4 regions of the Scandinavium lactucae genome follow, and region 3 is predicted to be linked to each of the others. Evidence: predicted binding sites of a transcription regulator. Region 3 holds the regulator's gene; each other region holds the start of a gene.

Evidence for each region. The regulator PurR, encoded in region 3, represses purine synthesis genes. The targets are predictions, from matches to a motif close to CANGCAAACGTTTGCNTG.
Region 1: pyrD (quinone-dependent dihydroorotate dehydrogenase) is a predicted target of PurR. The motif match lies at 3,461-3,478, and genes of this name have one in related genera.
Region 2: purL (phosphoribosylformylglycinamidine synthase) is a predicted target of PurR. The motif match lies at 2,544-2,561, and genes of this name have one in related genera.
Region 4: pyrC (dihydroorotase) is a predicted target of PurR. The motif match lies at 5,232-5,249, and genes of this name have one in related genera.

The regions. Positions count from the first base shown of each region.
Region 1 is NZ_JAWXRD010000040.1:849,453-856,846, forward strand. It holds gene rlmKL (bifunctional 23S rRNA (guanine(2069)-N(7))-methyltransferase RlmK/23S rRNA (guanine(2445)-N(2))-methyltransferase RlmL) at 1-446, opposite strand, end outside; gene SIK69_RS21855 (YcbX family protein) at 540-1,649, shown strand; gene zapC (cell division protein ZapC) at 1,646-2,188, opposite strand; gene pyrD (quinone-dependent dihydroorotate dehydrogenase) at 2,356-3,366, opposite strand; gene ssuE (NADPH-dependent FMN reductase) at 3,602-4,177, shown strand; gene SIK69_RS21875 (sulfonate ABC transporter substrate-binding protein) at 4,170-5,159, shown strand; gene ssuD (FMNH2-dependent alkanesulfonate monooxygenase) at 5,156-6,301, shown strand; gene ssuC (aliphatic sulfonate ABC transporter permease SsuC) at 6,312-7,103, shown strand; gene ssuB (aliphatic sulfonates ABC transporter ATP-binding protein) at 7,100-7,394, shown strand, end outside.
Region 2 is NZ_JAWXRD010000004.1:30,846-38,239, forward strand. It holds gene yfhb (phosphatidylglycerophosphatase C) at 1-284, shown strand, start outside; gene tadA (tRNA adenosine(34) deaminase TadA) at 305-838, shown strand; gene mltF (membrane-bound lytic murein transglycosylase MltF) at 832-2,379, opposite strand; gene purL (phosphoribosylformylglycinamidine synthase) at 2,636-6,523, shown strand; gene qseE (two component system sensor histidine kinase QseE/GlrK) at 7,073-7,394, shown strand, end outside.
Region 3 is NZ_JAWXRD010000040.1:1,641-9,034, forward strand. It holds gene mdtK (MdtK family multidrug efflux MATE transporter) at 1-90, opposite strand, end outside; gene SIK69_RS17650 (riboflavin synthase subunit alpha) at 320-961, shown strand; gene cfa (cyclopropane fatty acyl phospholipid synthase) at 993-2,141, opposite strand; gene punC (purine nucleoside transporter PunC) at 2,442-3,644, opposite strand; gene punR (DNA-binding transcriptional activator PunR) at 3,752-4,663, shown strand; gene purR (HTH-type transcriptional repressor PurR) at 4,682-5,707, opposite strand; gene cydH (cytochrome bd-I oxidase subunit CydH) at 6,001-6,090, shown strand; gene SIK69_RS17680 (MFS transporter) at 6,267-7,394, shown strand, end outside.
Region 4 is NZ_JAWXRD010000040.1:718,817-726,210, forward strand. It holds gene murJ (murein biosynthesis integral membrane protein MurJ) at 1-775, opposite strand, end outside; gene SIK69_RS21180 (Gfo/Idh/MocA family protein) at 898-1,821, opposite strand; gene SIK69_RS21185 (YceH family protein) at 1,827-2,477, opposite strand; gene rimJ (ribosomal protein S5-alanine N-acetyltransferase) at 2,487-3,071, opposite strand; gene mdtH (multidrug efflux MFS transporter MdtH) at 3,294-4,505, shown strand; gene SIK69_RS21200 (lipoprotein) at 4,612-5,172, shown strand; gene pyrC (dihydroorotase) at 5,300-6,346, shown strand; gene dinI (DNA damage-inducible protein I) at 6,423-6,668, shown strand; gene bssS (biofilm formation regulator BssS) at 6,969-7,223, shown strand; gene solA (N-methyl-L-tryptophan oxidase) at 7,340-7,394, shown strand, end outside.

The DNA.
Region 1 (7,394 bases), 850 kb from region 3:
TACGCGACTTCTTTATTCAGACGCACGTTGATGCGTACGTCCGGATTTTCTTTATCGACGTTCGGTCGCGGCAGATTTTTACGGGTGAACGCATCGACGATGGCGTCTTTCACCTTCAGCGCCCCATACTGGCTGTTACGAATTTCTTCGTTCACGCCGCTGAAGTGCACGGCAAAGGTCGCGTCCTGATTGAACATCTCTGTCCAGTTGATGGCCTGCACGCCAAGGTACAGGTCCAGATCGCTGTAAACCTTGCACTCGGTGAGTGGCATCATGATACGGGACGCCAGGCGGCTCCACATCAGGCTCTGATAGAGCAGTCGCGTGTCTCCTTCAAAATGGACACCACCCTGAACCACCTGACACGCCGTAGCGCCCAGGTTTTCCAGTTCAGTTTTTAACAGCTCTTCCAGCCCACGGGCCGTACTGGCAAACAGAGAATTCATATCGTCACTTATTACTCGCAGAAAATTGTTGCGCATTATAGCGAATCTGGGCTTCATATAGGGCGACTTTTTTCAAACGCAGGGGATTGCGGAATGGCGACGTTGGGAAAGCTCTATATTCACCCGGTAAAATCTATGCGCGGGATCGGTGTCACTCACGCGTTGGCTGACATAAGCGGTATGGCTTTTGACCGTATTTTTATGGTCACCGAGCCAGACGGCACCTTCATTACCGCCCGTCAGTATCCGCAGATGGTGCGCTTTACACCGGTGCCGATGCATGATGGTTTGCACCTCACCGCTCCTGATGGCAGCGTGGCGATGGTGCGTTTTGCTGATTTTACCGCTGACGCCGCACCAACCGAAGTCTGGGGCAACCATTTCTCCGCATTCATCGCGCCCGCAGATATTAATCAGTGGCTGTCGGTCTTCTTTAAGCGCGATGTCCAGCTGCGCTGGGTCGGCCCCGAGCCTACGCGTCGGGTAAAACGTTATGACGCTGTACCGCTCTCATTCGCTGACGGTTTCCCCTATCTGTTGACCACCGAAGCCTCGCTACGCGACCTGCAAAATCGCTGCCCGGCCAGCGTGCAAATGGAACAGTTCCGCCCCAATCTGGTGGTCACCGGAACCCGGGCGTGGGAAGAAGATGGCTGGAAAGTGGTTCGCATCGGCGACGTGGTCTTTGATGTGGTCAAACCTTGCAGCCGCTGCATCTTTACCACTGTCAGCCCGGAGCGCGGACAAAAACACCCGGCTGGTGAACCGCTGGCTACCTTACAACAATTCCGTACTGCCCAGGATAACGGCGACGTCGATTTTGGTCAGAACCTGATTGCCCGCAACAGCGGCGTGGTTCGCGTCGGCGATGAAGTGGAAATTCTCTCCACCGGCCCGGGCAAAGTCTATGGGGCTGGCGCAACGGAAGAGATGCTGGAGGTTGAGACCGCGCAGGACGCGGTGGTTGATATTGACTGGCAGGGCAAGGTGTTCAAAGGAAACAATCAGCAGGTATTACTGGAACAGCTGGAACAACAAGGGATTCGCGTACCTTATTCCTGTCGGGCCGGTATTTGCGGAAGTTGCAGGATTACGTTGGTTGAGGGAGAGGTGAGCCCGATGAAGCAAAGCGCAGTGGCAGACGATGGTACTATCCTGTCCTGCAGCTGCGTTCCGAAAACCGCGCTGCGACTGGCGCGTTAAACGGCCTGACCGTAGCGCATCGTTGCCGATATTGGCTGCGGCTGGAGGCGGTCATTCATCACTTTAATCGCATCACCTAACTGCATGGTACGACCGGCCAGCGTCAGACCCGGTTGTGCCAGCAAACAGAGCGCCGCATTATCGCCCGGCTCGACCACCAGCAAATTTACGCGTTCACCACTGTCGCTCAACCATACCGCGGCCGCATCGCCCGTTACCGGCTGCCAGCTATCGCCATGCGCGACAAAGTGCCAGCTTTTAGGCATCTGCGGTTTCAGGAAACGAATGGCCACCAGCGCGTTAAGAATGAGTTCGGCGCGATGTTCTTTGGTTAATTCAAGGTCACGGCATTTTTCTTCAAAAGAGAAATAGAGGGCGGCGTCATCAACACAAAAGCCTGTAGAATCAAAGGCATCGGGTGTCAGCATGCGGCGGGCAAAACGAGAACGAAACAACATACCATTGGCTAAATCGAGCATCATACGATCGTGCTCTTCATCAAAATACCAACGCCAGTTATCGTCAGGTTTAATTCGCATTTCTGTTCCCCGCTCTCTTAAGCATCCGATGCCCGAAACTCATATTCCCGTTTCGTTAATTTGTCTGAATTAAGAAAAGACCATAAAGTTTAAATTAGCAACACTTGTGGAATATAAAACAACCAGGGCAGGAAATAAAGCCCTGGTTGTAAACTGTGCAGGAAAGATTAGAGATGGGTAACGATTTCTTTTATCAGCGGCGGGCCTTTAAAAATAAACCCGGAATAGATCTGTACCAATGATGCACCGGCAGCCATCTTCTCACGTGCGGCGATCACCGAATCGATACCGCCCACGCCAATAATAGGTAAGCGTCCCTTTAATTCGGCAGACAGCAGGCGAATAATTTCGGTACTTTTTAACTGTAATGGACGACCGCTTAAACCGCCGCTTTCATCACAGTGTTTCATTCCCTGGACGAGAGAACGATCGAGTGTCGTATTGGTGGCAATAACACCATCAATATTATGGCGAAGCAAACTATCAGCCACCTGGATCAATTCTTCGAGCGAAAGATCGGGTGCGATCTTAACCGCCACCGGGACATATTTATGGTGGATCGATTGCAGCTCATTTTGCTTATTCTTAATCGCCGACAGCAAATCATCCAGCGCTTCACCATATTGTAAGGTGCGCAGGCCGGGGGTATTTGGCGATGAAATATTAATCGCAATGTAACCGGCGTAGGCATAGACTTTTTCCATACAAATCAGATAGTCATCTTTGCCCTGTTCGACCGGTGTGTCTTTATTTTTGCCGATATTAATTCCGAGTACGCCATCGAAATGCGCTTTTTTAACGTTCTCAACCAGGTTATCGACACCCAGGTTATTAAAGCCCATACGGTTGATCAAACCCTCGGCATCGACCAGACGGAAGATCCTCGGTTTGTCATTTCCCGGTTGAGGGCGTGGCGTTACGGTGCCGACTTCGACGGATCCGAAACCCATCGCCCCGAGGGCATCAATACACTCTCCGTTCTTATCGAGTCCTGCGGCTAAACCCAGCGGGTTTTTGAACGTCAGCCCCATGCAGGTTACCGGTTTTTCAGGCACTTTCTGGCGCACCAGCGCTTCGAGTGGCGTACCGGTGACACGGCGTAATTGTTGAAAAGTAAATTCATGAGCGCGCTCAGGATCGAGCTGGAAAAGGGCTTTACGAACGAAGGGGTAGTACATGAACTCTCCTGGATTCCCGGTAGCAAACCGGGGGCGTATTATGTTCTATCCGTCGCCGAAAGGGAATTGACCTGTCGCAAAAAATACCCTTTTAGACGCAATCGTTTACTTACATGCGTTTTTTGGTAATCCACTGCCAGAAAAATCATTTAGCGAACGCGCCTGCCTCTGACACACTCCTGTTAAATGTTATCAATGTTAGATAAAAGCAAACATTTAGTTGTAAGGAGAGGTTATGCGTGTCATTACGTTAGCGGGCAGCCCGCGTTTTCCTTCACGATCCAGCGCATTACTGGAATATGCCAGAGAAACGCTATCCCGGGTCGACGTCGAGGTTTGCCACTGGCATCTGCAAAACTTCGAGCCGGAAGACCTGCTCTACGCCCGCTTTGATAGCCCTGCCCTGCTCACACTCATAGAACAACTGGCGCAGGCCGATGGCTTAATCGTTGCTACCCCGGTTTATAAAGCGTCATTTTCTGGCGCATTGAAGACCTTGCTCGATCTGTTACCGGAACGCGCGCTGGAAGGCAAAGTGGTGTTACCGCTGGCTACCGGCGGCACCGTGGCCCATATGCTGGCGGTGGATTACGCGCTCAAACCGGTGCTCAGTGCGTTGAAGGCACAAGAGATCCTGCACGGCGTATTCGCCGACGACAGCCAGGTGCAGGATTACCAACATAAGCCGCAGTTCAGCCCAAATCTGGAAAAACGCCTCGACAGCGCGCTGGAAACCTTCTGGCAAGCGCTGCATCGCCGTGATATTCGCGTCCCGGCTTTTCATCTTAAGCAAGGAGTCGCCCATGTTTAATTTGTTCCGTCCCCGCATTCGCACCTTAGCCCTGACCGGTTTGTTAACGCTCTCCGCCTGGAGTCAGGCTGCTGAACCGGCCCCCGATGCCCTGCGGATTGGCTATCAGAAAGGCAGCGTCAGTATGGTACTGGCCAAAAGCCATCAGTTGCTGGAAAAGCGCTACCCGAACACCAAAATTTCGTGGATTGAATTTCCCGCCGGGCCGCAAATGCTTGAGGCCCTGAACGTGGGTAGCATCGACCTGGGCAGCACTGGCGATATTCCACCCATTTTTGCCCAGGCCGCCGGGGCGGACCTGGTGTATGTCGGGGCTGAACCACCAAAACCGAAAGCAGAAGTGATCCTCGTCCCGGAGAACAGCCCGATCAAAACCGTGGCCGATCTGAAAGGACACAAGGTTGCGTTCCAGAAAGGTTCGAGTTCGCACAACCTCTTATTACGTGCGCTACAGCAGGCGGGCCTCAAATTTACCGACATCCAGCCAACGTTCCTGACACCTGCCGACGCCCGCGCGGCCTTCCAGCAGGGTGATGTCGATGCCTGGGCCATCTGGGATCCGTATTATTCCGCTGCGTTATTGCAGGGCGGCGTGCGGGTATTAACCGATGGCAGCGAACTGAAACAAACCGGCTCGTTCTATCTGGCATCCCGCCCCTACGCCGAGAAAAACGGCAGCTTTATTGAGGGCGTGCTGAACACCTTCAGCCAAGCCGATGCATTGACCATTAGCCAGCGTCAGCAAAGTACCGAACTGCTCGCCAGAACCATGGGTCTGCCGGAAGCGGTGATTGCCAGCTACTTAAGCCATCGCCCAACGACGGTAATCGGCCCGGTCAGTGATGAAACCGCCCGTCGTCAGCAGCAAACCGCCGATCTGTTTTATGAGAATCGCCTGGTGCCGAAAAAAGTCGATATCAAAAGCCGCATCTGGCAACCCACGACACAACCTTCTACACAAGAACAAGGAGCAAAATCATGAGCCTGAATATGTTCTGGTTTTTACCGACTCACGGTGATGGTCACTATCTTGGCAGCGAGGAGAATGCCCGCCCGGTCGATCATGGCTATCTCCAGCAGATTGCCCAAACCGCGGACAGACTCGGTTTTACCGGGGTACTGATCCCCACCGGGCGCTCCTGTGAAGATGCATGGCTGGTGGCCGCGTCAATGATCCCGGTCACCCAGCGGCTGAAATTTCTGGTGGCGCTGCGCCCGAGCGTGATTTCACCGACCGTTGCCGCTCGCCAGGCTGCAACGCTGGATCGATTATCGAATGGTCGGGCGCTGTTTAACCTGGTGACCGGCAGCGATCCGCAGGAACTCGCCGCGGACGGGGTGTTCCTCGATCACACTGAACGTTATGAAGCTTCGGCGGAATTTACCCACATCTGGCGGCGCTTGCTGGAAGGTGAAACCGTTGATTTTGACGGCAAGTATCAGAAAGTGCGCGGGGCAAAACTGCTGTTCCCGCCGATTCAGCAGCCGCGACCGCCGCTTTACTTTGGCGGTTCATCAGAGGTCGCGCAGGAGCTGGCGGCTGAGCAGGTTGATTTGTATCTGACCTGGGGCGAGCCGCCGGAACAGGTGAAAGAGAAAATTGCCCAGGTTCGCGAGAAGGCCGCCAAATACGGACGCAAGGTGCGGTTCGGTATTCGCCTACACGTGATTGTTCGGGAAACCACGGCGGAAGCATGGGAGGCTGCCAACCGGCTGATATCCCGTCTGGATGACGACACCATCGCCAAAGCCCAGGCGGCCTTTACCCGAACGGATTCGGTCGGACAGCAGCGAATGGCGGCCCTGCACGGCGGTCAGCGCGACAAACTGGAGGTAAGCCCAAACCTGTGGGCGGGTGTCGGTCTGGTACGCGGGGGGGCCGGAACCGCACTCGTCGGCGACGGGCCTACCGTCGCGGCACGTATTAATGAATATGCGGCTCTGGGTATCGACAGCTTTGTGCTGTCCGGTTATCCGCACCTCGAAGAAGCTTACAGAGTCGGTGAGCTGCTGTTCCCGCACTTAGATGTCGCCATCCCGGAAATCCCGCAGCCGCAGTCTTTACCGGTGCAGGGCGAAGCGGTAGCAAACGAATTCCTGCCGCGTAAAGTCGCACAAAGTTAAGGAGCGTTTTATGCCCACGCCTGCAAAAAGATGGCTGCTCCGCGTTGCCCCCTGGCTGTTGCCGATCGGCATCGTGATTGTCTGGCAAATCGCCTCCGTCACCGGCTGGCTCTCAAGTCGCATTCTGCCCTCGCCGGAAGGCGTGATTGAAGCGTTCTGGTCGCTGTCGGCCAGCGGCGAACTGTGGCAACACCTGGCCATCAGCTCATGGCGCGCGCTGGTCGGTTTCTCCATCGGCGGCTCGATTGGCCTGGTGTTAGGTCTGATTAGCGGGTTATCACGCTGGGGCGAACGCCTACTGGATACCTCGATTCAGATGCTGCGTAACGTGCCGCATCTGGCGCTGATCCCGTTGGTGATTCTGTGGTTCGGCATTGATGAGAGCGCCAAAATTTTTCTGGTCGCGCTCGGCACCCTGTTCCCGATTTACATCAATACCTGGCATGGGATACGCAACATTGATCAGGGTCTGGTGGAGATGGCCCGCAGCTATGGACTCTCCGGCTTTGCATTGTTCTGGCATGTGATCCTGCCCGGTGCCTTGCCCTCGATTATGGTTGGCGTGCGCTTTGCGCTGGGTCTGATGTGGCTGACACTGATTGTCGCGGAAACCATCTCTGCTAATTCCGGGATTGGTTATCTGGCGATGAACGCCCGTGAGTTCCTGCAAACCGATGTGGTAGTGGTCGCCATCATTCTCTACGCACTGCTGGGCAAACTGGCCGACGTCAGCGCCCAGTTCCTGGAACGCGTCTGGCTGCGCTGGAACCCAGCTTATTATGTGAAGGAGGCAAGCGTATGAATACGGCACGTCTGAACCCGGGTATTCCGCTGCTGCTGAACGGTATCGGCAAGCGTTACGGGAATAATACGGTACTCAACGCACTGGATTTGCATATACCGGCCGGGCAGTTTGTGGCAGTAGTGGGCCGGAGCGGCGGCGGGAAAAGTACGCTGTTACGTCTGCTGGCCGGGCTGGAAAAACCCAATGCCGGTGAACTACTGGCCGGAAACGGCCCGCTCGCGGCCAGTCAGCAGGAAACGCGGATGATGTTTCAGGATGCACGCCTTCTGCCGTGGAAAAGCGTGATTG
Region 2 (7,394 bases), on a different contig from region 3:
TCACCGGTTCGCCAAAATCGCTGGTGGAGCAGGTGTACGTCGACACGCTATGGTTGCCGCGCGTGAATCTCATTGCCAGCATGACCGAGCGCCGATATGGCGGCTGGGTGTTGACGCTGCGTTGTCTGGGTCATGAAAAAGTGGCGCAGCTGGAGAAAAAAATTGGCACCCCGCTGCGGCTGTTCAGCGGCTACAGCGACAGCAATCAGGACAACCCGCTGCTCTATTTCTGCCAGCACCGGTGGCGGGTGACGCCGAGCGGTGAACTGCAACAGCTAGAATAAAGCCCGCCCCGCTGTGTATAATGCGCCCCGCTTTTTCTACCGGAGTAGCCGCTGTGTCTGACAATGAATTGAACCACGAACACTGGATGCGTCACGCGCTTACTCTCGCCCAGCGAGCCTGGGATGAAGGGGAAGTGCCGGTCGGCGCGGTGCTGGTTCATCAGAATCAGGTCATTGGCGAAGGCTGGAACCGACCGATTGGGCGTCATGATCCGACCGCCCATGCTGAAATTATGGCCCTGCGTCAGGGCGGGCTGGTATTGCAGAACTACCGTTTAATCGACACCACGCTGTATGTCACCCTTGAGCCGTGCGTTATGTGCGCCGGGGCGATGGTGCATAGCCGGATTGGCCAGCTGGTGTTTGGTGCGCGGGATGCGAAAACGGGGGCGGCCGGCTCACTGATTGACGTCCTGCATCATCCGGGCATGAATCACAGGGTAGAGATTACCGAAGGCGTGCTCGCGGAAAGCTGCTCGTCGATGCTAAGCGATTTCTTCCGGCATCGCCGTGAGCAGAAAAAGGCCCTCAAGCGTGCCGCCCAGCCTCAGTGACGCAGAATATCCACCAGCGTATTCGGGTGTTTCACTTCAATTTGACCGCTGCGCTCGGTGTGCAGCGAGATAAACGGCAGCACGCCGAGGCTGGTATGATTTAACTCGCCCGGCCTGACCGCAGGGTAATCCTGTGCATACTCCCGCTCCAGCGCCTCTTTCTTTTCTTTCTCCAGCAGATACCCCACCAGGCTTATCTGATACTTACGGATGTTTTCCACATAGGCGTAGGCTTCATGCCCGCGCGCGTAACCGTAGGTCAGGCGCGTGTAGTAGGGTTTCTGACTGAGCAGCGGCAGACGCTGCTTTACGTCTGCCCAGCTGTCCGGGTTGCCTTTCTGCTTGGCGGTTAACGCCCGGGCGTCGAGCATATGCGCATAGCCCATGTTGTATGCCGCCAGCGCAAACCAGATTTTTTCTTCTTTCGGCACCGTATCCGGCACCTTATCCATCATATCCTGCAGATAGCGCATCCCGCCGCTGACGCTCTGTTCGGCGTCGGTCCGGTCGGTAAGGCCAAGGCTTTGGGCGGTATTTTTGGTCAGCATCATCATGCCACGCACTCCCGTGGGCGAGGTTGCCAGCGGATCCCAGTGCGATTCCTGCCACGCTATCGCCGCCAGCAGACGCCAGTCAATCTCACTGGCGTATTTCTGGAACAGCGGCTGCAGGTCGGGCAGCAGGTTATCCACCGCGCGCAGGAAGGTTCGGGTATCGAAATAATCGAAATCGTCACCGTGGCCGAGATACTTCTCTTCCAGTCGCGCCAGGGTGCCGTCTTCATTAATGTCATTGAAGAAATCGAGCATCGCTGCGGGGAGGGTGTTATCGCTGTCCTTCAGGCTGAACCAGGTCACCGGCTGTTCATCGGTAATATCCAGCGCCACCGCCAGCTCCGGATGTACGCGCTGGAACAGGCTGATCGCCACCGAGTCGGCAATGGTGTAATCGAGCTTGCCGTCGATAACGTCTTCCATCAGCTCCACGCTGCCGCGCTTATCGTCGACGGTCCAGTTCAGGTCCGGGTACTTTGTTGCTTTCAGCGCCTGCAGGTCGTTAATCGCCACGTGCCCCGGCGCAATGGTCAGCTGTTGGGCGGTGAGGTTATCCAGCGAGCGCGGGCGGAGGCTCCCTTTGCGGTACACCAACTGCTGAGAAACCGAATAGTAGGCCGGTCCGGCCTGATAGCTTTTGACGCGTTCGCTGTTGTAGACCAGCCCGGCGGCCAGCATATCGGCGCGACCATTATCGAGGTCATCAAACAACTGGCTGATGTTCTGACGAACGGTGACTTTCAGCTTAACACCGAGATAATTGGCGAACTGCTGAGCCAGTTCGTAGTCGAGTCCGTAATCTTTTTCATGGATGTTGGCGAACGTCAGGGGAGAGACCACGGTACTGACGCGCAGCTCACCGCGCGCCTGAATGGCGGCGATGCGGTTCTCTGGTTTACTGAACCAGGGAACAGAAGGCCATAGCGCCGCTGCCAGTAGCAGGGTGACAATGCCGATAAACAGATAATTAATCTTTAATTTTTTCAATTAGTTAATTCTCTGTGATGAGAGCGATCTCAGGCAATAGTTACCATGTTAAAGTTTAGGGGCACTACAGAATGAGCGGCATTTTGCTTAAACAAGCGACAGTTGGCAACCTATTCATGCGATTGGCCGCATCGGTTGGTAAAACGCAGCGACGATTTTATTTTGACGCAAACGGTTACGTCGCTGCTCTGGATCCTCTATAATGACGCCCGTTTTCCGCCATTGCGCACACTGAAACCCAGAAGACGAGAGACTTATGATGGAAATTCTGCGTGGTTCGCCTGCACTGTCTGCATTTCGTATTACCAAACTGCTGGCACGCTTTCAGGCAGCCAACCTTCCGGTCAGCAACATCTATGCCGAGTACGTGCACTTCGCGAGTCTGAACGCGTCGCTTTCAGACGAGGAACATGCCCGACTGGCTCGCTTGCTGGAGTATGGCCCCAGCCTCAGCAGCCATACCCCCGCCGGAAAATTACTGCTCGTCACCCCCCGTCCTGGCACCATCTCCCCCTGGTCTTCAAAAGCAACTGATATCGCCCACAACTGCGGCCTGGCCCAGATTGAACGCCTCGAGCGCGGCGTAGCGTATTACGTTGAAGCCTCCACCCTGACCGATGCTCAATGGAGCCTGGTCTCGGCAGAGCTGCACGACCGTATGATGGAAACCGTCTTTGGTGCGCTACCGGATGCGGAAAACCTGTTTGCCCATCATCAACCGACCCCGGTTGCCAGCGTCGATCTGCTGGGACAAGGGCGTCAGGCGCTGGTGGAGGCCAATCAGCGTCTCGGCCTGGCGCTGGCGGAAGATGAAATCGATTATCTGCACGAGGCGTTCACTAAGCTCAACCGCAACCCGAACGACATCGAGCTGTATATGTTCGCGCAGGCGAACTCTGAACACTGCCGTCATAAGATCTTCAACGCCGACTGGGTGATTGATGGCCAACAGCAGCCGAAGTCGCTGTTCAAGATGATCAAGAACACCTTCGAGAAAAACCCTGAACACGTGCTGTCTGCCTATAAAGACAACGCCGCGGTGATGGAAGGCTCGGAAGTGGGGCGCTTCTATGCCTCCCATGACGGCAAGCGCTACGACTTCCACCAGGAAGCGGCGCATATTCTGATGAAGGTCGAAACGCATAACCACCCGACCGCCATCTCTCCGTGGCCGGGTGCAGCCACCGGTTCCGGCGGCGAAATCCGTGATGAAGGCGCTACCGGGCGCGGCGCGAAGCCGAAAGCCGGGCTGGTGGGCTTCTCCGTTTCCAACCTGCGCATACCTGGCTTTGAACAGCCGTGGGAAGAAGATTTCGGTAAACCGGATCGCATCGTCACCGCACTGGATATCATGACCGACGGCCCACTGGGCGGGGCGGCGTTCAACAACGAATTTGGTCGCCCGGCGCTGAATGGCTACTTCCGTACCTACGAAGAGAAAGTGAACAGCCATAACGGCGAAGAGCTGCGTGGCTACCACAAGCCGATCATGCTGGCGGGTGGGATCGGCAACATTCGCGCCGATCATGTGCAGAAAGGCGAGATCAATGTCGGTGCGAAGCTGATTGTCCTCGGCGGCCCGGCGATGAATATCGGTCTCGGCGGTGGGGCGGCCTCCTCGATGGCGTCCGGCCAGTCTGATGCCGATCTGGATTTTGCCTCGGTTCAGCGCGACAACCCGGAAATGGAACGTCGCTGTCAGGAAGTGATCGACCGTTGCTGGCAGCTTGGCGACGCCAACCCGATCCTGTTCATCCATGACGTGGGCGCAGGTGGGTTATCCAACGCCATGCCGGAGCTGGTGAGTGACGGCGGACGCGGGGGGCGCTTCAACCTGCGCGATATCCTCAGCGATGAACCGGGCATGAGCCCGCTGGAAATCTGGTGTAACGAATCTCAGGAGCGCTATGTGCTCGCCGTGGCCGCTGAACAACTGCCGCTGTTTGACGAGCTGTGCCGTCGTGAACGCGCCCCGTACGCGGTGATTGGTGACGCGACCGAAGAGATGCATCTGAGCCTGAGCGACACCCATTTCGACAACCAGCCTATTGACCTGCCGCTGGATGTTCTGCTCGGCAAAACGCCGAAGATGACCCGGGATGTCGCCACGCTGAACGCCACTGGTGATGCGCTGGACCGGCAGAATATCACCATCGCCGAGGCGGTGAATCGCGTACTGCATCTGCCCACGGTGGCAGAGAAAACCTTCCTGGTGACCATCGGTGACCGGACGGTAACCGGCATGGTCGCCCGCGATCAGATGGTCGGCCCGTGGCAGATCCCGGTGGCTAACTGCGCGGTCACCACCGCCAGCCTCGACAGCTACTATGGCGAAGCGATGGCGATTGGCGAACGTGCGCCGGTTGCGCTGCTGGACTTCGCGGCGTCAGCCCGTCTGGCGGTCGGTGAAGCGCTGACCAATATCGTTGGCACCCAGGTCGGCGACCTTAAACGTATCAAGCTGTCGGCAAACTGGATGGCCGCGGCAGGGCACCCGGGTGAAGACGCGGGCCTGTACGCGGCGGTGAAAGCCATCGGGGAAGAGCTTTGTCCGGCGCTGGGTCTGACCATTCCGGTTGGGAAAGACTCAATGTCGATGAAAACCCGCTGGCAGGAAGGCAGTGAGCAGCGCGAAATGACCTCCCCGCTGTCTCTGGTGATCTCGGCCTTTGCCCGAGTGGAAGACGTGCGTCGCACCGTCACCCCACAGCTTTCGACCGAAGACAACGCCTTGCTGTTAATTGACCTTGGTAAAGGCCACAACGCGCTGGGTGCCACGGCGCTGGCGCAGGTTTACCGCCAGCTCGGGGATAAAACCGCAGACGTGCGCAGCGTTGAACAGTTGAAAGGCTTCTGGGATGCGATGCAGGTGCTGGTGGCTGAGCGCAAACTGTTGGCCTGGCATGACCGCTCCGACGGTGGCCTGCTGGTGACTTTGGCTGAGATGGCTTTCACCGGCCACTGCGGCGTGGAAGTGGACATCGCTGCGCTGGGAGAAGACAAACTCGCCGCGCTGTTTAACGAAGAGCTGGGCGGCGTGATTCAGATTCGCGCCCAGGACCGCGAGATAGTTGAGAGCATTTTCGCCACCCATGGTCTGAACGACTGCGTGCATTTCCTCGGCAAAGCCACCGAGGGCGATCGCTTTGTCATCACCGCTGGCAGTCATTCGGTATACAGCGAAAGCCGTACCACGCTGCGTATGTGGTGGGCAGAAACAACCTGGCAGATGCAGCGACTGCGCGATAACCCGGAGTGTGCCGATCAGGAACACGACGCCAAGCGCAACGACAACGATCCGGGCCTCAACGTAAAACTCACCTTCGACATTAACGACGATGTTGCCGCGCCGTATATTGCCAAAGGTGCCCGCCCGAAAGTGGCGGTGCTGCGTGAGCAGGGTGTGAACTCCCACGTCGAAATGGCCGCGGCGTTCCACCGTGCGGGCTTCGATGCTATCGACGTCCACATGAGCGACCTGCTTGCCGGTCGTACCGGGCTAAACGATTTCCAGGCGCTGGTAGCCTGCGGTGGCTTCTCATACGGCGACGTGTTGGGCGCGGGCGAGGGCTGGGCGAAATCGATTCTGTTCAACGAACGCGTTCGCGATGAGTTTGAAACCTTCTTCCATCGTCCACAGACCCTGGCGCTGGGGGTATGTAACGGCTGTCAGATGATGTCCAATCTGCGTGACCTGATCCCAGGCAGCAGCCTGTGGCCACGCTTCGTGCGCAACCATTCTGACCGTTTTGAAGCGCGTTTCAGCCTGGTGGAAGTCACACAGAGTCCGTCGCTGCTGTTGCAGGGGATGGTCGGGTCGCAGATGCCAATCGCGGTATCCCACGGCGAAGGCCGGGTGGAAGTCCGTGACGGCGCGCATCTGGCGCAGCTTGAAAGCAAAGGGCTGGTGGCGCTGCGCTTCGTTGACCACTTCGGCAACGTGACGCAGAACTACCCGGCGAATCCGAACGGTTCCCCGAACGGGATCACCGCAGTGACCAGCGAAAGCGGGCGCGTCACCCTGATGATGCCGCACCCGGAACGTGTGTTCCGCACGGTGGCCAACTCCTGGCACCCGGAAGACTGGGGCGAGGACAGTCCGTGGATGCGCATCTTCCGCAACGCGCGTAAACAGCTGGGTTAATTTTTCCCGCACGCTCGCTGTAAAGCCTTCCTGTTAAAGGGAGGCTTTTTTATTTGTGACACCGGGCAACAACAGTGTCGGAAAATGGCGACAGATGTGGTTTTCAGGTGTCGTCAAAAGGTGACATTTATGTTGATGATATTTATCGGGTTATAATTTACCGCTTCGAATGCGTCTCTTTATAGCGACAGTGTGACGAAAAAACACACATTTCAAACCCATCCGTTAATAACTACAAAACACTTTTGTATCAAACGTTTAATAATACATTTTGCTTTATGGCACGCTTACTGCATAATACTGCTCAGTGGCTCATTCACCTTCTTATGTCAGCCCCTTCGGGACGCGCTACATAAACCTCGAATGACGCACAAACAGGTGCCTGCCGTCCAACATCTGATATCAGCTTAGCTATATCAACCATCGGGCGAAACGTGGAGTTAGGCACCGCCTTATTCAATAACAACGCCGGGTTATGCCCGGCGTTGTTGTATCCGAAGCCTTTCCTCAGTTACCCTGCTTTTACTCTCATGTGTAAGGGCGAACTCATTGAAACGCTGGTCTCTTTTTCCCCGCTCGCTGCGCCAGTTGGTCATGCTGTCATTTCTACTCATTCTGTTGCCGCTGTTGGTACTGGCGTGGCAGGCATGGCAGAGCCTGAATGCGCTCAGCGCCCAGGCGGCGCAGACCAACCGCACGACGCTGATTGACGCGCGACGCAGCGAAGCGATGACCAACATCGCGCTGGAAATGGAGCGCAGCTATCGGCAATACTGCGTTCTGGACGACGCCATGCTGGCCAAGGTTTATCAGGGGCAGCGCAAACGCTACACCGACATGCTCGATGCCCATGCGGGCGTGTTGCCGGATG
Region 3 (7,394 bases):
GAAGCCCATTGCGGTCTGCGCCACCTGCGCAATGATGACCGGGATGGCCAGCGCGAGAAGCTGGCGCGCTTCAATAACGTACTTTTGCACGGGTAAATACCTTTTATTGATTGTTATTGTTGAAGAGACTAACAAAGCCGCCGACACGGGCAGCAAGAAGAAAGAGCAGAGGAATTTTCGAATATATTGTAGCGAGTAATGGGTATTAAGCCAGTCAAAAAAATGGCAGGGAGCACTACCTGACTGGCAAGGTACGATCGCAACTGTTATTGTTCGGGATATAAAAGACGGTGATGATTTAGAGACAGGAGTTAATGGCATGTTTACTGGAATCGTTCAGGGCACGGCTAAAATTGTGTCCATCGACGAAAAACCTAACTTTCGTACCCATGTGGTTGAAATTCCTGAGCATATGCTCGAGGGAATTGAAACCGGGGCGTCCATTGCGCATAACGGGTGCTGCCTGACGGTAACCGAAATTAACGGCAGTCACATCAGTTTTGACCTGATGAAAGAGACGCTGCGGATTACCAATTTGGGCGAACTCAAAGAAGGTGATGTGGTGAACGTTGAACGCGCGGCGCGATTTAACGATGAAATTGGCGGCCATTTGATGTCCGGCCATATCATGACCACTGCCGACGTAGCGAAAATCCTGACCTCGGAAAATAACCGTCAGATATGGTTTAAGGTTCAGGACTCGACCCTCATGAAATACATCCTGTATAAAGGATTTATTGGCATTGATGGCATTAGCCTGACGGTAGGGGAAGTGACGCCCACCCGTTTCTGCGTGCATCTGATTCCGGAAACATTGCAGCGCACCACGCTTGGCAAGAAGAAATTAGGCGAGAAGGTGAATATCGAGATTGATCCGCAAACTCAGGCGGTGGTCGACACGGTTGAGCGTGTGCTGGCCGCGAAAGAATCGGCGATAAAGCAGCTCAACGCTGACGAATAAAAAGAACCCCGGCTTGCCGGGGTTTGTTTTTTTAACGTGCGACGCGTAAGCCCCCCTCGGCACCGCGCGTGAAAACCACCTGCCAAAGCTGAATATCACGGGCGCGAAATGCCCCCGCGCAGGCATTCAGATAATACGAGAACATCCTTTTGAAACGCTCTGAATAATTGTCCGCAATTTCCGGCCAGCTATTTATAAAACGTGAATGCCAGGCCATCAGTGTGGTGTCGTAATCAGCACCGAAGTTATGCCAGTCTTCCATCACAAAGTGCGGCTCGCTGGCAATAGCAATCTGGCGAACTGAGGGTAGACAGCCGTTCGGGAAGATGTATTTATTGATCCACGGATCGACATTATTATCCGTTTTCTTTGACCCAATGGTGTGCAGCAGGAACAGGCCGTCTGGTTTCAGATTACGATCCACCACGTTAAAGTAGGTGGCGTAATTTTTCGGCCCAACGTGTTCAAACATGCCAACGGATACGATGCGGTCGAACTGGTCCTGCAAATCTCGATAGTCCTGCAACAGGATTTGCACGTCCAGCCCCTCACAACGTGCCTGGGCCATTTTTTGCTGTTCGGCAGAAATGGTCACCCCGACCACGCTGACGCCGTAGTTTTTCGCCATATAATATGCCAGACCGCCCCAGCCGCAGCCGATATCCAGTACTCGCATGCCAGGCTGCAATTGTAGTTTCTGGCAAATGAGATCCAGCTTGGCCTCTTGCGCCTGTTCCAGAGTTTGCGCCTCTTTCCAGTACGCGCAGGAATATTGCATGAACGGATCGAGCATCCGACTGAACAAATCATTGCCCAAATCGTAATGTTCTTTACCGACTATCCAGGCACGTTTTTTACTTTGTAGATTGAGCAGACGCGCGCCTGCGACACGCAGCGTATCTTTGAGGTGGCGGGGGAGTTGGCTTTCAAGTCCGGCGCGGAGAACGTGCTGAAAAAACAGATCCAGCCGTTCGCATTCCCACCAGCCATCCATATAACTCTCGCCTAATCCCAGTGACCCTTCCTGTAGCACGCGCTTAAAGAAAAGAGGGTTGTTAACCCGGATGTCTGAGGGAGCGGAACCATTAATTCTGATACCGGCCCGACTCAACATTTCGTTGACGATTCGATACCAGTCATCATTGGGCACGCTTACTTCTTCTATACACGATGAACTCATAGCTTCTCCATCACGCGGCTTGTGATCAGAACCTTAAAACAGCGTAGACGCTTTTTTGGTTATGTGAGAACTCTCACGGACGTTGCCGTGAGTCTGCTATCCGACGTAGAACAGAGGAAGGGAGATATCCCTTGCCGAAAGGCCATCCGTGGGGAAACGGGGGAGATCCGTTCCCCCGTTAATCGCTAATATTTATCGTAATTATGTGATGCAGAATCAGTATAGGCCGCAAAAATGAGTGATTCAATAAAAAATTCTTAGCACACTAATGACTGAGTTGTTACATAGTTGCTAACGACACTATGCGTGTGATTCACGTGCAGTGCCTTCATTTTCATCACGCTGTGCAACATATTGCATCCGATATCCCCAGCCCGCCAGGACCACGGTGAACAGCATCACGCTGGTGGTAGTCAGCAGCGGGGTGGCAATCAGCGTGGAGACCACCAGGCTTGCAAGGAAGCACAGGCCGAGCTGTAAGGTGTTTTGCAGTGCGGCTGCACGTCCGGTCGCCTGTGGGAACGGACGTAACGCCTGAGCCACCACGATAGGGTAAATCGCGCCGTTGGCCATCGCCATCAGGCAGAACGGGATCAGCAGGGCGGTCAGAGAACTGCCTGCGGTCAGGCCTACCGCAAAGGTCCCCGCCACGCTCACCGCGAAGGCCAGTAACAGCCACGGCAGCATCTGCTGACCGTTCCATTTCTGCAATGCGCCACGACAGCCGTAGCCACCGACCAGGAAGGCGATGGTTTGCGGCACGTAGCTCAGGCCAATCACCGTTGGGCCATAACCCATAGCGCTAAGAATGAACGGTGAACCGGTCAGCCATGCAAAGAAGCTGGCAGAGCAGGCGGCATAAATCAGCACGTTGCCACGATAATCGCGAGAGCGCAGCAGGGTCATAAAGGTCAGCGCTTTCTCTGTTTTATGCGGCACGTTCTGCGTCGGCTTTTTCAGTCGCAGCGCCGGGACCATCAGCACCAGGGTAATGGCAAACAGAGTGGCGAAAATCATCTGCCATTCGAAGTGATGCAAGATCCAGCTTCCGAGTAGCGGAGCCAGCGCAGGGGAAAGCCCGACCAGCGGCATCACCGTCGCGAAAATGCGGTTAGTGCGCTCTGGCGGATAATAATCGGTCACCATTGCCTGCCAGGTAACGGCGGCGGCACACACGCCGAAGGCCTGAATAAAGCGCAGCACCAGCAGCGTAGTGGCATCACGCACCCACAGCATGCCAATACAGCCAATGGCAAAAATGGCCAGGCCGATCAGCAGAATAGGTTTCCGACCATATCGGTCGGATAACGGTCCCCACAGCAGCTGAGCAAACGCAAACCCGGCCAGGAACAGGCTCAGGCTGGCGCTAACCGCTGCCGCCGGGGTCTGTAAATCATTCTGAATTACCGCAAACGCGGGCAAATACATGTCGGTCGCCAGAAAACCGAGCACGCTTAGGCCCGCTAGCCAGCATAAAAATCCTTTACCAGGAATATTGTTCATTCTATTTCTCGTCGCAGGTGTACATGGCAGCAGAGTGTAGGGAGTGCAACTTCGCTTGTGAAACGCTAATATTTGTCTGGTGGAATCAAATTTTTTGCAGGCAGCCTATGTGGTCAGAATATTCGCTTGAAGTCGTGGACGCCGTGGCGCGTAACGGCAGCTTTACCTCCGCCGCGCAGGAGTTGCACCGTGTGCCTTCTGCGGTCAGCTATACCGTTCGTCAGCTGGAGGAGTGGCTGGCGGTTCCGTTGTTTGAACGACGGCATCGCGACGTCGAATTAACGCCCGCCGGGGCGTGGTTTTTGAAGGAGGGACGGTCTGTTATCAAAAAAATGCAGATCACCCGTCAGCAGTGCCAGCAAATTGCCAATGGCTGGCGCGGTAGTCTGGCGATTGCGGTGGATAACATCGTCCGTCCGGAGCGCACCCGGCAAATGATTGTCGATTTTTATCGCCACTTTCAGGATGTCGAACTGTGTGTGTTCCAGGAAGTATTTAACGGCGTGTGGGATGCGTTATCTGACGGCCGTGTCGAATTGGCGATTGGTGCCACGCAGGCCATTCCGGTCGGAGGACGTTACGCGTTTCGCGATATGGGAATGCTGAGCTGGAACTGTGTGGTCTCCAGCCGACATCCGCTGGCGCAAATGCGCGGTCCGCTGAGTGATGACGTGTTGCGCAACTGGCCATCATTGGTGCGCGAAGACACCTCGCGCTCATTGCCAAAACGCATCACCTGGCTGCTGGATAACCAGAAACGGATTGTCGTGCCGGACTGGGAGTCGTCCGCGACCTGTTTGTCTGCCGGTTTATGCGCCGGAATGGTGCCTACGCACTTTGCCCGACCGTATATCGACAGCGGGGAGTGGGTGGCGCTGGAGCTGGAAAATCCGTTCCCGGATGCAGCGTGTTGTCTGACCTGGCAACAAAATGACATGTCACCGGCGTTAAGCTGGCTGCTGGACTATCTGGGGGACAGTGAAACGTTGAATAAAGAGTGGTTGCAGGAGCCGGAATAACCGGCCCCTGAGAGGTGATTAGCGGCGATAGTCGCGGAACGGACCGTCAGCTACCGAGCGGCGTTCGATCAGGCGTGGATGCACCTCAATCGACTGCGACTCTTCACGCTTGTTGACGATCCTGTCGAGCAGCATGTCAAAAGCGGCTTCGCCCAGCGAATCTTTCGGTTGGTGAATGGTGGTCAGCGCCGGGGTAAAGAAACGGGCGTTGCGCACATTATCGTAACCGATCACTGAAATATCTTGCGGCACGCGTAAACCCATCTCGTCAGCGGCACACAGGGCACCCATCGCCATGATGTCGCCGCCGCAGAAGACGGCGGTAGGGCGCGGCTGTTGCGCAAGGATCTGCTGCATTGCGCGATAACCGGATTCCGGTTCGAAGTCGCCCTGCACGATCCAGTTTTCAGGCACGTTAATCTGCGCTTCTTCCATCGCTTTCATAAAGCCCGCCAGACGACCCGCTCCGGTGTTACGCTCCATTGGGCCTGGGATCGCTCCGATTTCACGGTGACCACGTTCGACCAGATAACGTCCGGCCAAATAGCCGCCCTGGAAAGCATTATCAATCACGGAGTCGGTAAAATCGGCTTTCGATTCGCCCCAGTCCATCACCACCATCGGGATGTGGCGATACTCTTCCAGCATGTCGAGCACCGCCTGCGGGTACTCCGAACACATCACCAGCAGACCATCGACGCGCTTTTGCGCCATCATCGACAGATACGCCTGCTGCTTTTCGAGGTTGTTCCAGGCGTTCCCCAGAATCAGGGTATAGCCTTTTTCGAAGCAGCTTTTTTCAACGGCTTCAATGATCTCGGCAAAGTAGGCTGCTTCGCTGCTGGTCGCCAGCAGGCCAATAGTCTTGGTGTGATTGACCTTCAGGCTGCGCGCCACGGCGCTTGGCGAGTAGTGCAGTTCTTTGATGGCTGCCCATACCGCGTTGCGGGTATCTTCCGCCACGAAGCGAGTCTTGTTAATTACATGTGATACAGTTGTAGTGGAAACGTTTGCGCGTTTCGCTACATCTTTAATTGTTGCCATTCGTTCTCACTCCAGACCCTTTCCTTACGCCTGATTATCGACACGAAAACGTTTGCCTTTACACACCCTGGATACAATTCATTTGAATTGCGGTACGCCGGGAAACGACACAGAACGACGGGAGGGGGTCAATGGCTGCTACGCTTTTAAATTAGCGTGGAATTTTGTCTGATTCTTACGGAAAGGGAAAGAGAAAAATCGTTATGCGCCGAAAACCTGCGAGATTTTTGCGTATGATTGTGCAAAAATGAGCAGGCTCACTTTTGTTGTGGGGATTAAAAGGAGAAAAATTGATGAGTACCGACCTGAAGTTCTCTTTAATGACGACCGTAATTGCTCTGGCCCTGATCGTGGCCGCCGGGCTGACCGCCGTACTGCACTGATTTACCCGGAGGGAGAAATCTCTTCCTCCTTCTCATTTCCCTTCTGATTGTTATCAATTTCGCAAAAAACTTTTGCCATTTTGTTTACTTCTGTTTTTTTGTGATTGATGTCATGCTTTTGACTTCTGTTTTTGCACCATCCCCCTTCCCGGCGGATGGCTGACTGGAGTCGTACCATGAAAATCAATTTTCCCCTGCTGGCCTTAGCGATAGGGGCGTTTGCCATCGGCACCACGGAGTTTTCGCCGATGGGCCTGCTGCCGGTGATTGCCAAAGGCGTCGATGTCTCTATTCCCGTGGCGGGAATGTTGATCAGTGCTTATGCCATTGGGGTGATGGCCGGGGCACCGCTGATGACGCTGCTGCTCTCTCATCGCGCACGGCGTAATGCGCTTATTTTCCTGATGGCGATTTTCACTCTTGGTAATGTGCTCTCGGCTATCGCGCCGGATTACACCACGCTGCTGCTGTCACGCATTATTACCAGCTTAAACCACGGGGCATTCTTTGGGCTTGGCTCGGTGGTGGCCGCCAGCGTTGTGCCGAAACACAAACAGGCTAGCGCCGTGGCGACCATGTTTATGGGGTTGACTATCGCCAACATCGGCGGGGTTCCGGCGGCAACCTGGCTCGGTGAAACCATCGGCTGGCGGATGTCGTTCCTCGCAACGGCTGGTCTGGGCCTGGTGGCGATGCTCAGTCTGTGGTTCTCTCTGCCAAAAGGGAGCAGTGGTGAACGCCCGAATGTGAAACAGGAACTGTCGGTGCTGATGCGTCCACAGGTGCTGACGGCCCTGTTGACCACCGTGCTCGGTGCAGGCGCGATGTTCACCCTGTACACCTACATTTCGCCCGTGTTGCATAGCCTGACGTCGGCATCCCCGCAGTTTATTACCGCGATGCTGGTATTGATTGGGGTGGGTTTCTCGCTCGGTAACTATCTGGGCGGCAAGTTTGCCGACCGTTCGGTGACCGGCACGCTGAAAGGCTTCCTGCTGCTACTGATTGTTATCATGGTGTCGATTCCATGGCTGGCGCAGAGTGAAATTGGTGCGGCCGTGAGTATGGTTATCTGGGGTGCCGCGACCTTCGCGGTGGTGCCTCCGCTGCAAATGCGCGTCATGCGCGTGGCCCATGAAGCGCCAGGCCTGTCGTCATCGGTGAATATCGGGGCGTTCAATCTGGGGAATGCGCTGGGCGCGGCGGCGGGCGGGGCGGTAATTTCCGGCGGCCTCGGCTACAGCTTTGTGCCGGTGATGGGCGCGATTATTGCCGGTATTGCCCTGTTGGTGGTGCTGTTTAGT
Region 4 (7,394 bases), 720 kb from region 3:
AGGCGAGGAACGAGGCGAAAATGGTGTTGATGATCAGTGAGATCTGGCTGACAGATACGCCGAGAATGGCCGGCCCCATTTGCTTCACCACCCGCATCGAACCGGTATCTTTCAGGTTGATGCGCGGCAGCACCAGCATGCCGATTTTTTTCAGGTGCGGCAGCTGATAGAACAGTTGCAGGACCCCGCCGACGGTGACCGCCCACGCCAGCGCCAGCACCGGAGGATTGAAATAGGGTGCGGCAAACAGCGCAAAGCCAATCATGCTGACGTTCAGGAACGTCGGGGCAAAGGCCGGAACCGAGAAGCGATTCCAGGTATTCAGAATCGCCCCCACCAGCGACGCGAGGGAGATCAGGAGAATATACGGGAAGGTGATGCGCAGTAGCTGGCTGGTTAAGGCGAACTTATCCGCGGTATCCGCAAAACCCGGTGCGGTAAGAGTGATAACCCACGGGGCGGCCAGCATCCCAACAACGGTCACAATCGCCAGCGCGAGGGTGAGTAAACCCGAAACATAAGAGACGAACACGCGGGTGGCATCTTCGCCCTGCTTGCTTTTGTATTCCGCCAGAATCGGCACAAACGCCTGTGAAAATGCCCCTTCCGCAAAGATGCGGCGCAGCAGGTTCGGCAGTTTGAATGCGACAAAAAAGGCATCCGTCGCCATTCCCGCGCCAAAAACCCTTGCCACAATGGCATCGCGCGCAAATCCCAGCACGCGAGAGAACATGGTCATTGAACTGACGGCCGCCAGTGATTTTAATAGGTTCATTAACGTGTTATTCCACAACCCTGGATCAAAAACGCCTGCAGCAAAACAGGCGTTGGAAAGTGGCGATAGTCTACCTGGATTAACCGTAATTACTACCGGCAGATGTTACAACCTCGTACTCGTCACTCTCGATTCGCCTCCTGCCACAGCTTTTCGACAATACGTTGGGCGGCAATTGCCTGTTCGCCCGATGTTTCCGGAACCGTCTGATTTTGCACGCATTCGATAAAGTGACGCGCACAGCCCGCGAAACCGCGCTGCTCCAGCGTGCTTTGCCAGCCGGGAATCGGACGTTCTAACACGCCGTGGCCCCGCTCTTCCCGCCAGCCGCGCATATCGGTAATGTCGATCAAGCCACCGTCGGTGACCGCCTGGACCCATTCACGTTGGCTCCCCGCCCGGCGATGCATACTGGTAGTGATCTGCATCTGCGGCAGGCTGAAATGGTGCTCGGCATAGAACATTTCACCCTGATCGGTGGTTTGCAACAGCCCGCCGCTCAACTGAGGCGTGCCGCCAGCCAGCCACAGCGCGGTATCCACCACATGCAGATAATCGTCGAGCAGCGTAAAACGCAGATCGTTCGGCCCGACGCTGTCAGCCCGATGTTTATCCATCCGCAACGACGCGCCTTCGCTCAGGTTGGCTTTCAGTTCGCGGTACAGCGGCGCAAAGCGGCGGTTAAACCCGACCATCAGGGTCAGTTTTTTCTTCTCAGCCAGTTCAATCAAACGCACAGCATCGCAGAGTTTGTCCGCCAGGGGTTTATCCACACAGACGTGAACGCCTAAATTCAGCAGCTCGCTCACCACCGCGTAATGGGTGGCGGTGGCACTGTGGACAAATACCGCATCGCACTGCGAGGCCAGATGCGCCAGCGAATCCGCCAGCGGGATCCGGTAGGCTTCACAAATACGCAGGGCTTTTTCACGCCCCGGTGACCACGCAGCCTGAAAGGTCCAGTCGCTGGCGGCGCTTATTACCGGCAGCCACGCTTTTTGCGCGATGCCCCCGAGCCCGACGACGCCAATCCGAAGTTTCGCCATCACGCTTAATCTCCCAGGTGAGCCAGTAAGGAATCGAGACGCTGCTTAAGCTCTTCCACTTCGCCTTCCAGCGCCTCCACGCGCGCAACGAGATCGTCAGAGACCGGTGTGGCTGCAGGCGTAGCGGCGACAGCTGAGGTATCGACTTCTCCGCAGAACAGATGCATATAGCGATGTTCACGCTTGCCCGGCTCGCGCGCCAGACGCACCACAAACGGGCCGTCTTCGCGCTCGGCCAGTTTTTCCAGCGCGGTTTCGACTTCCGCCGTGTCAGCAAATTCATGCATACGTTGACCGCGGCTACGCAGTTCGCCGGGGGTTTGTGCCCCACGCAGCAGCAGGGTCGTCACCAGCGCCACCTCACCTGCGGTCAGCTTCAGGTCGCCAAATTCAGAGTTACAGAAGCGCTGTTCATATTTGGTCACCCGATTACCGAAGCCGCTCACGGTGCGCAGATAATGACGTTTAACCAGTTGGTCGAGGAGATCCTGGACTTCACTTTCGCCGAGCGACATCACCGGCTCGCGGTTGCTCTTCTGATTACAGGCCAGGGTCACCGCGTTCACCGACAGCGGATATTGCTCCGGGGTGGTCACCTGTTTTTCCAGCAGACAGCCAATCACTCGCGCTTCGAGCGCCGTTAACTGATACTTCATGGTTTCTCCTTAGCGACCCGCCGTCCACTCACGGGTGGTGAGCGCGGTCAGAACATGGTCCCGCCACTGCCCGTCAATCAGCAGATAGTCTTTGGCGTACCCTTCTTTTTCAAATCCGAGTTTTGCGAGCAGCGCGCCGCTGCGCTGGTTATGCGGCATATAGTTGGCCATGATCCGGTGAATATGCTGCGTGCGCTGCATATAACGAATGGCGGAGGTCAGCGCTTCATACATCAGTCCCTGCCCCTGCCATTTCTCACCGATGGAATAGCCGAGATAGCAGGCGTGGAACGAGCCGCGCACTACGTTGGAGAAGTTGGCAATGCCGATGATTTCTTTCTCTTCGGGGTCAAGCAGTGCGAAGTAAAACGCCGAACCCTGCTTGTGAAATTCGTTAATCATCGACAAACGCGCCTGCCAGCCTGAGGGATAGCAATGGCTGTCGTCGCGCACCGGCTCCCAGGGTTTCAAATACAGTTTATTTTCCGCGTAATAATCGGCAAGCCGCCAGGCGTCCCGGTCATGAACCAGACGCACCACCAGTCGGTCTGTTGTTAAGCGCACTTTCGGCACGTTACTGCGATAGCCAAACATCTTCCCCCACTCCTTATAAGCGCCATTATCTTCACTATACCTGCCCTCTGGCACCTTGTGAAAACAGCGACATACGTTTTTCTGCGTCACTTCTGTTTTTCGATAAATAAACTCTATCAAAATAGTCTTTTGATAAAAAAATATTGTTGCACAGATGCCCGGAAAATCGCCGTTCAGACGGTAGAATGTCGGTTCTCACCGTTTCATTCCCCTGGAGGGGAAATGCCATCGCGCATCTCACAGGCTCGCAGCCTGGGCAAATATTTCCTGCTCGTCGACAACATGCTGGTTGTGCTCGGCTTCTTTGTCGTCTTTCCGTTGATTTCGATTCGCTTTGTCGACCAGATGGGATGGGCGGCACTGATGGTCGGGATCGCCCTCGGGCTACGCCAACTCGTCCAGCAAGGCTTGGGTATTTTTGGCGGCGCAATTGCTGACCGTTTTGGCGCAAAACCGATGATCGTCACTGGAATGCTGATGCGGGCGGCGGGTTTCGCCACTATGGCTATCGCCCATGAACCCTGGATGCTTTGGCTCTCCTGTGTGTTGTCGGGGCTCGGTGGCACCCTGTTTGACCCGCCGCGTGCCGCGTTGGTGGTCAAATTAGTCAGGCCGAATCAGCGCGGGCGATTTTTTTCGCTGCTGATGATGCAGGACAGCGCAGGGGCGGTGATCGGTGCCCTACTCGGCAGCTGGCTGTTGCAATATGATTTCCGCCTGGTGTGTAGCGTGGGCGCGGTACTGTTTATTCTCTGTGCCGCGTTCAACGCCTGGTATCTCCCGGCGTGGAAGCTCTCGACAGTCAAAACGCCGGTGCGCGAAGGCCTGTCGCGGGTGCTAAGTGACAAACGTTTTGTCACCTACGTGCTGACCCTCACCGGGTACTACATGCTGGCGGTGCAGGTAATGCTGATGCTGCCGATCATGGTCAACGATATCGCGGGCACGCCTGCGGCGGTGAAATGGATGTACGCCATCGAAGCCACGTTGTCGTTATCGCTGCTCTACCCTCTCGCTCGCTGGAGCGAGAAACGCTTTCGTCTCGAGCATCGGTTAATGGCCGGGCTGCTGATCATGACCGTGGCGATGCTACCGATTGGGCTTTCAGCCAATCTTCAACAGCTGTTCACCCTGATTAGCGTGTTCTATATCGGCTCTATTATTGCCGAACCGGCGCGTGAAACCCTGAGCGCCCAGTTGGCAGATCCACGGGCGCGTGGCAGCTATATGGGCTTCAGCCGTTTGGGATTAGCCTTTGGTGGTGCCCTCGGTTATGCCGGGGGTGGCTGGCTGTTTGACGCAGGAAAAGTCATTAACCAGCCCGAGCTGCCGTGGGCGATGCTCGGCGTCATTGGTTTCATCACCTTCCTGGCGCTGTGGTGGCAATTCAGTACCAAACGCGCCACCACCGGGATGGTTGAACCCGGGGCCTGATGTTAATAGTAGTAACAATTCAGCGGATTCTGCTGGTGCGCATTAGGCTGACAGGGCATGCTTCTTTGTGTCAGGATGAGACAAAGACGTCATGTTGAGGAACCCCATGAAAAAGTTGTTGATGGTCGCCGCGCTGATTGTGAGCGGCCTGGTGGTAGGCTGTAATCAGTTAACGCAGTACACCGTGAGTGAGAAAGAGATTAACCAGGCCCTGCAAAAGCGGAACAATTTCTCCAAAGATATTGGCCTGCCGGGCGTGGCGGATGCACATATTGTGCTGACTAACCTCTCCAGCGCCATTGGTCGTGAAGAACCGAACAAAATCACGCTGAACGGCGTAGCGAATCTGGATATGACTTCGTTATTCGGCAATCAGAAAGCGACCATTAACCTGAAACTGAAAGCGCTGCCGGTATTCAACAAAGATAAAGGGGCGATTTTCCTACAGGAAATGGAAGTGGTGGATGCCAAAGTCCAGCCAGAGAAAATGCAGTCGGTGGTGCAAACCATGATGCCCTATCTGAACCAGTCGCTGCGCAGCTACTTCAACACACAACCTGCCTACGTTCTGCGTGAAGACGCCAGCGAAGGGGAGGCTCTGGCGAAGAAATATGCTAAAGGGATTGAGGTTAAGCCTGGCGAAATCATCATCCCGCTGACCAATTAATCACACTGCTGTAGACACGGGCACTTCGGTGCCCGTTTTTTTTCACGGAAAGGAGTGCAAAGGAAAACGATTCCGTTTAACCTTAGCTCCCGGCAAAAATAGCCTTCTCAACCAGCCGGAGCCTTCCATGACAGCACAATCCCAGCGCCTGAAAATCCGCCGTCCCGACGACTGGCATATCCATCTGCGTGATGGCGATATGCTCAAAACCGTCGTGCCCTATACCAGTGAAGTGTATGGCCGGGCGATTGTGATGCCAAACCTGGTGCCGCCTATTACGACCGTTGACGCGGCTCTCAGCTACCGTCAGCGCATTCTTGACGCCGTTCCAGCGGGTCACGACTTTACCCCGCTGATGACCTGCTATTTAACCGACACGCTCGACCCGAACGAGCTTGAGCGCGGGTATAACGAAGGTGTGTTCACCGCCGCCAAACTGTATCCGGCTAATGCCACCACTAACTCCAGCCACGGCGTGACCAGCGTTGATGCCATTATGCCAGTGCTGGAACGGATGCAGAAACTGGGGATGCCGCTGCTGGTTCACGGCGAAGTGACCCACGCGGATATTGACATTTTCGACCGGGAAGCGCGATTCATTGAAACGGTGATGGAGCCGATGCGCCAGCGTCTGCCAGCATTGAAAGTGGTGTTCGAACATATCACCACCAAAGATGCCGCCGATTACGTCCGCGACGGAAACGAACTGCTGGCCGCGACCATCACGCCACAACACCTGATGTTTAACCGTAACCATATGCTGGTCGGCGGCGTGCGCCCTCACCTGTACTGCCTGCCGATTTTGAAACGCAACGTTCACCAGCAGGCGCTGCGTGAACTGGTCGCCAGCGGCTTTGAGCGCGCGTTCCTCGGCACAGACTCCGCACCGCATGCCCGCCATCGCAAAGAAGCCAGCTGCGGCTGTGCAGGCTGCTTTAACGCCCCGACGGCGCTGGGCAGCTATGCGACCGTGTTCGAAGAGATGAACGCTCTTCAGCACTTTGAGGCATTCTGCTCGCTGAACGGCCCGCGTTTCTATGGCCTGCCGGTGAATGAAAGCTTTATAGAACTGGAGCGAACTGAAAGCCAGGTGGTCGAAAGTATCGCCCTGACCGATGACTCACTGATCCCGTTCCTGGCGGGTGAAACCGTGCGCTGGCGCGTCAAAGGCTAAATAAGTGTTCGTCCCCTGTTGTAAATTGCGCAAAGTAACTGTATAAATATCCAGTATATTCAACAGGGGGCACATTATGCGTATTGAAGTGACCATTGCCAAAACGACTGTCCTACCCGCTGGCGCTATTGATGCGCTAACTACCGAGCTTTCTCGCCGTATTCACGACCAGTTTCCTGACCAGAACGGCCAGGTCAGCGTGCGCTATGCCGCAGGCAATAATCTTTCCGTTCTTGGCGGTGCCAAAGAAGACAAAGACCGCATCAGTGAAATCCTTCAGGAAACCTGGGAAAGCGCGGACGACTGGTTTAACCCTGCATAAAGCAGGTCATCAGATTAAAAAACGCTCCATCATTATGTAATCTTTTGCCGGGTCGCCCCGGCTTTTTTATTCCTTTTCTGCGCCTTTTTTACTCCTTTTCTTATTGCATCGTTATTCGGTTAAAAAATAACGAACTAAATGCCGTTTTATTGTTCAAAAAAACGGATAAGGAGAAAAAAGAGGTTGCGGTTGACCTAAAAATTCGAATATTTTCTTAGTTGTTGATATAATTAGTTTGCTTCAGAAAACACGCATTGAACCTCGAACCAGTGTCTTTTAACACGTTAATAAGGGGTTATGATGGAAAAGAATAATGAAGTCATCCAGACCCATCCCCTCATCGGATGGGACATCAGTACCGTAGACAGCTACGACGCTCTGATGCTGCGCCTGCACTACCAGAACCCCACACAATCGAGTCAGCACGAAGCAGAAATCGGTCAAACGCTATGGCTAACGACCGATGTCGCCCGCCAATTTATTTCTATTTTAGAAGCGGGCATCGCCAAAATTGAATCTGGCGATTACCAGGAAAACGAGTATCGAAGGCATTAGCGCTTAATGCTGAAAATTCACGCAACAGGCACCCATCGGGTGCCTTATTATTTTGGCTTGTCAGACAGAATCAGATTAATTACCCTGCTAATAAAGAAGATGCCCAGGACATACGCATGAACTATGACTTAATTATTATCGGCAGCGGGTCTGTCGGCGCTGCCGCCGGTT